Regions from separate parts of the Longicatena sp. 210702-DFI.1.196 genome, predicted to be linked through region 1. Evidence: riboswitches for the same ligand, from Rfam matches in the RefSeq annotation. Region 1 holds a riboswitch; the other holds the start of a gene.

Region 1 (3,439 bases):
CGATGTCCTTGGATAAAAAATGGCAGCAGCCTGTAGTTTCGATAATACATTGCTATCTTGAAAAATAAAGCTCATTGATAAAAAAAGTGATAGTAATGCAAATGATACTTTTCTAATTGTCTTTTTGCTTGTTTTCATCTGTTTCCCTCCATGAATAAAATAAGAAATGGACTCATTCCTATCTCATTAGTATGCCTTTAATATAAGCCTATTTGATTACAACCTCAAGCATTTATACAAAAATTGCATAATCAGTGTCATTTATATAAAGAAAAAACCTCAAATAAGCTCATATGCCTATTTGAGGTTAATGACTTAATGATGGAACAGACGCACATGTGTCATACACATGGCGATATTATATTTATCGCAAGTCATAATCACATGATCATCACGAATAGAGCCACCCGCCTGTGCGATACAAGAGACACCACTCTTATGCGCACGCTCAATGTTATCACCAAATGGGAAGAACGCATCAGAACCTAACGCAACATTTTGTAAGGTTGCTAACCATGCTTTTTTCTCTTCTTTTGTAAAGGGTTCTGGTTTCGCCATAAACATCTCTTGCCACATGCCATCATTCAATAAATCTTCATAATCATCAGAAATATAAACATCAATCGCATTATCACGATCAGCTCTGCGAATGCCATCTTTAAATGGCAAGGTCAATACTTTTTCATGCTGACGAAGATACCAATTATCTGCCTTATTACCTGCTAAGCGGGTACAATGCACACGGGATTGCTGACCGGCTCCTATTCCCACAGCCTGACCATTTTTTACATAACATACGGAATTAGATTGTGTATATTTTAATGTAATCAAAGCTACTAATAAATCACGTTTTTGCTCAGCGCTCAACGTTTTGTTTTGGGTAGGAATTTCTGTAAATAAAGCATCACTAATTTTAATATTGTTTCGCCCTTGTTCAAAAGTAATACCAAAAACATCCTTTTGTTCAATAACTTCTGGCACATAAGATGGATCCATCTGAATCACAACATACTTCCCTTTTTTCTTTTTCTTTAAGATTGCTAATGCTTCTTTGGAAAAGGAAGGTGCTATAACACCATCACTGACTTCTTTTGATAAATACTTTGCACAAGCAGCGTCACATTCATCACTTAAAGCCGCAAAATCCCCATAGCTTGACATACGGTCACTGCCTCTGGCACGAATGTATGCACTTGCCATTGGTGTTAACTCCACATCATCCACAAAATACATCTGCTTTTCAACATCGTTTAACGCCACATAGACAGCAGCTCCGGCTGGTGATACATGTTTAAAGCTAGCCGCACTTGGCAATCCTGTAGCTTCTTTTAACTCCTTTACCAATTGCCAGCTGTTAAAAGCATCTAACAAATTGATGTATCCAGGATTTCCATTTAATATTGTGATAGGAAGTTCCCCTTCCTTCATGAAGATACGAGCAGGTTTCTGATTGGGATTACAACCATACTTTAATTCCATTTCTTTCATTATAATACTCCCTTCCGTTAAGAATTGAAAAAAGCCGACACTTCCAGACGTCAACAAACGCCCAGACGGTCGGCTTATCTAACATTATACTCCCTGTGGTCCATTCCACTTCCGTCAGTCATATAACTATGAAAACTTTATCATGCAATAAGAAATTCGTCAATCTTTTTAGCTTATTCAAACAATCTGTGTATCCTGTGCCACCTATATAAACAATAATGTTTTAAAGCATTACGGCTATCGGATAGCGCATAAAGCAAGCCTATTTCACAACTCTTTTATTTTGCAATCTTTACCTTTGTCCAATAATCAGAAATAATTTTCTTCACATCGGCATTATATTCAAAGATTTCATCTTTCGCATAACCCACACGAGGCAGATATGCATGATTGCCATCAAATTCTCCACCTTCACTGCTTGCCTCATCTAAAACCTCTTCATTGCTGGATGCATAACCGACAAACAGTGTGTTTTTCATACTTGCTTCATAATCTAAAAGGAAATTGATATAATCATTTGCCAGTTTTGGATTTTTAGCATTCTTAGGAATGACCATGGCATCACTCCACAAGTTCGTTCCTTCCTTTGGCATATAATAGTCCATATCTTCATTTTCACTTAAGATATATGCAGCATCTCCACTATACACTAATGCCATATCTTTATTGCCATTGATCATTGCATCAATAACTTCATCCGTCACAATTTCCGGATCCATGATATCGACTGCTTTGACCAACCAATCATAAGCATCTTTCAACTCTTTTTTATCACTTGTATTCATGGAATAGCCTAAGGCTTTTAATGCCATCATAAAGGAATCACGTTCTGAGTCATACATATAGATATGACCTTTATATTTCGTATTATGGAAAATATTGAAGCCTTCTTTTTCCAAATCAGTCTTATGAACTTTCTGCTTATTATAGACAATACCAACCGTTCCCCAGAAATATGGCGCACTGTAAGTATTATCTGGATCATATTGCAAGCCTTTGACACCTTTTGCTAGATTACTCAGATTAGGAATCATAGATTTATCTAAAGGCTGCAGCTGTTTCTCCTGAATCAGACGTTCAATCATGTAATCACTTGGTACTAATACATCATAAGATTCACCGCTTTGCAGCTTCGTATACATTAATTCATTTGAATCAAAGGTATCATAAACGATTTTTACACCAAATTTCTTTTCAAATGCCGCATTGACTTCAGGATCTAAATATTCCCCCCAATTATATACCTTTAAGGTATCGCTGCCATACTTAGCAATGGCATCTTCTGGTGAAGAAGAACCAACACCGCCTTTTAAAGCAACTAACACCGAACCAATGACTAATGTAAAGCATACAGCGATGATACCAAAAACTTTATTAGAAATTGGTCTTCCCTGTTTTTGACGTTTTTCTTTCACCATTGGTACTAAATTTACAAACAGCAATGTAATGGTAATCATTATAACAATTAGGGTAGATAAAGAATTGATGCTAGGATTGATACGTTTGCTCATCGTCCATACAAGGGTTGATATATTCTTTACCCCATTGCCTGTGACAAAGTAGGAAATGATGAAGTCATCAAAGGACATGGTAAAGGCTATTAAAGCACCGGAAACAATCCCCGGCATGATTTGAGGGACAATGACCTTCCACATGGCTTTGGCTGGTGTTGCACCAAGATCCATGGCAGCCTCTGCCAGATTAGGATCAAGACTTCTCAGCTTTGGCATGACGGATAAAATGACATAAGGTGTACAAAAAGCGATATGTGCCAATAACATCGTCAAAAAGCCTTTTTCCATATGCATGGAAACATAAAATAGCATTAAGCCTACCGCCGTAACAATTTCTGGATTCATAATCGGAAGATCATTAATCTGCTGTACAACCTCACGAACGATGCGTTTGGATTTTGATAAACCAATTGCCGTAATCGTACCGACGATCGTAG
Region 2 (3,439 bases), on a different contig from region 1:
AAGAAAAAACTATATCATGGCGGTGTTTGCCTTCTTCTTGTTTCTATGTACATGCCTTTTTGTATATCAAAAGCTTACAAATAGGATACAACAAAAGACGATGAAGGCGCAAAGGTGAAAACAAAACTACGCTTTGCTTTCATGAACAGTTGCCGATTACTATTCTCATATGCGCTATGTTGTGTTATAGGTTGTTTCAATAAGGGATAGGATAAGGGTATGGATAAAACATAGCAGTGTATAATTATCTGCGCTATCCTATAACCAACATAATTTCTTTAGGGTTTACATACAATGAAGATGGTACGGTTGACATTGTTGTATAGTATTGACGGATATCCATGAGAATTGTCATGAATTTCTTAATTTTTCGTGAAGCCGCTTGCTTTTTTCTTTTAGAAAAAGGTAAACTGTGAAGCAGAAAACCATCATGATGGCGAATTGCTGATGAAGGAGGTGGCATTCATGAAGAAACAAGGATTGACGGTTGTCATATCGCATGCGGATAGTACATTGGGACAGCGCATGACACGCATTCTGGCAAGACATGGTGCCGAAATGATCTTATTGTATCAGAAGTTTGATCCTGCCTTACGATTAGCTGAAAAGGTTTATGCTTGTGGCAGTGATTGTGTAATGATATCCTTGGATAATGAACCTTATTATGAATTATGCAAAACAATGGATGCATTACGTACAGATGATATTGCACGACAATTTATTTATATTCATTAATAAACAGTGTTTCCGTTACCAAATCATGAAGAGATCAGACGACATTACCTATGGTTTTCTGATCTTTTTTCATTTTAGCAGAAAGGGAAAAATTCATTAAAATAGTAATCTTTTTGTAAAGATAACTTAACGAGAAAAGATTAAATTTCTTATGAAAGAATCAAATATGAATGATTCAGCATGGGTTGTCTGACAGGCTGGTAGTAGAAGCAAAAACATGTTGAAAGGTGTCACATGATGTTTAACGCAAACAAACATCCTTTCTATGATAAAAAAACATATGTAATATCTTGACGGCACAAAAAGAACATGATAAAGTGTAGACAGTTATATGACTGACGGAAGTGGAATTGACCACATGGAGTATAATGGTAAAGCAGGGCCGACCGTCTGGGCGAAAGAGTCCAGGATGTGTATAGGCTCTTTTTCTTATTTTTGGGATAGCAACAAAAGCGATAAAAGCCTATCGTTTCAATTGCAAATCCACGTAAAAATCCGTATAATGAAACGGTAATAAGGAGGTATGTGAAATGAGCATAGAACGCAAAGAATGGGAAGGCTTTGAAGGACGTATCTGGAAAGAAGAAGTCAATGTCAGAGATTTCATCCAGAACAACTATAAACCTTATGATGGTGATGAGTCTTTCTTAGCAGAACCAACCGAAGCTACAAACAAGCTATGGGGCGAATTACAGAAATTACAAAAAGAAGAACGTGCCAAAGGCGGCGTTCTGGATATGGAAACAGAGATTGTTTCTTCCTTGACATCCTATGGCCCAGGATATATATCAAACGAATTAAAAGATTTAGAAAAGGTTGTCGGTTTGCAGACAGATAAACCTTTAAAACGTGCCTTTATGCCTTATGGCGGAATCAAGATGAGTGAAGAGGCATGTACGACTTATGGCTATGAGCCAAGTGAAAAATTACATGAGATTTTCCATGAATATCATAAGACACACAATGATGCTGTCTTTGATTGCTATACACCAGAGATGCGTTTGGCACGTCGTAATAAGATTGTAACCGGCTTACCGGATACTTATGGACGTGGTCGTATCGTCGGTGATTATCGTCGTGTGGCATTGTATGGTATTGATTATCTGATTGCCATGAAACAAAAGGATAAAGCAAACTGTGGCTGTGGAACCATGAGCGATGATATTATTCGTCAGCGTGAAGAATTGGCAGAACAGATCAAAGCTTTAAAGGGCATGAAAGAAATGGCTGCAAGCTATGGCTATGATATCAGTGGTCCTGCAACAAATGCCAAAGAAGCTGTACAGTGGCTGTATTTTGGATACTTGGCTGCCATTAAAACGCAAAATGGAGCTGCGATGAGCGTTGGTCGTGTATCTACTTTCTTAGATATTTATATTGAACGTGATATGGCCAAAGGTATCTTAATAGAAACAGAAGCACAGGAATTAATCGATCATATGACAATGAAATTCCGTATGGTAAAATTTGCGCGTATTCCTAGCTACAATCAGCTGTTCTCCGGTGACCCAGTATGGGCTACCTTAGATTTAGCCGGTTTGGGTATGGATGGCCGTCACATGGTCACAAAATCTGATTTCCGTTTCTTACATACCTTGGAAAACATGGGACCTGCACCGGAACCAAACTTAACGGTTTTATATTCCAGCAAGCTGCCACAAAGCTTCAAGGATTATTCTGCAAAGATTTCCATTGATACAAGCTCTGTGCAGTATGAAAATGATGATGTTATGCGTCCGGTTTGGGGCGATGACTATGCTGTATGCTGCTGTGTATCTGCTACGCAGACAGGTAAGGAAATGCAGTTCTTTGGTGCGCGTGCAAACTTAGCAAAATGTTTATTGTATGCAATCAATGGTGGTGTTGATGAAAAGACAAAAACACAGGTAGGGCCAGAATATCGCGGTATTACCAGTGAATACTTAGATTATGATGAAGTTATGCATAAATATGACAATATGATGGAATGGCTGGCAGATCTTTATGTCAACATCCTGAATCTGATTCAGTATATGCATGATAAATATTACTATGAAGCAAGCCAAATGGCATTGATCGATACCGATGTACGTCGTACCTTTGCGACAGGTATCGCCGGTTTCTCGCATGTTGTAGACTCTTTAAGTGCTATCAAATATGCGAAAGTAAAAACGGTTCGTGATGAAGATGGCTTAGTTGTCGATTATGAGATCGAAGGAGATTTCCCTCGTTATGGTAATGATGATGAGCGTGCAGATGAAATCGCTGTATGGCTGTTAAAGACGTTTATGGAAAAAATCGAAAAACGTCACACATATCGTAATTCAGAACCAACAACTTCTATCCTGACAATTACTTCTAATGTCGTATATGGTAAAGCGACCGGTGCATTACCAGATGGAAGAAAAGCCGGAGAACCATTATCTCCAGGTGCTAACCCTGCTTATGGTGCAGAACAGAATGGCTTATTGGCATCTTTAAACTCTGTGGCAAAACTGCCATATGAATATGCATTGGATGGTATCAGTAATACCCAGACAATCAACCCAAATGCCTTAGGTCATGATGAAAAAGAACGTATCGACAATCTGGTAAATGTCTTAGATGGCTACTTTGATCAGGGAGCACATCATCTGAATGTGAATGTGTTCGGTATTGAAAAATTAAAGGATGCTATGGAACACCCAGAAAAAGAAGAGTACGCAAACTTTACGATTCGTGTATC

Evidence for each region. Region 1 has a riboswitch for ZMP and ZTP ahead of LI241_RS07010 (phosphoribosylaminoimidazolecarboxamide formyltransferase). Riboswitches for the same ligand answer to the same signal wherever they lie in the genome.
Region 2: linked by a shared signal. The riboswitch ahead of pflB (formate C-acetyltransferase) and the one ahead of LI241_RS07010 (phosphoribosylaminoimidazolecarboxamide formyltransferase) in region 1 are both predicted to bind ZMP and ZTP.

Annotation. Positions count from the first base shown of each region.
Region 1 covers NZ_JAJCPX010000012.1:15,998-19,436, reverse strand. The annotation lists gene LI241_RS07015 (CHAP domain-containing protein) at 1-138, opposite strand, end outside; gene LI241_RS07010 (phosphoribosylaminoimidazolecarboxamide formyltransferase) at 316-1,488, opposite strand; ZMP/ZTP riboswitch at 1,541-1,620, opposite strand; gene LI241_RS07005 (extracellular solute-binding protein) at 1,767-3,439, opposite strand, start outside.
Region 2 covers NZ_JAJCPX010000008.1:44,628-48,066, forward strand. The annotation lists gene LI241_RS05455 (hypothetical protein) at 1-118, shown strand, start outside; gene LI241_RS05460 (short-chain dehydrogenase) at 466-735, shown strand; ZMP/ZTP riboswitch at 1,057-1,138, shown strand; gene pflB (formate C-acetyltransferase) at 1,266-3,439, shown strand, end outside.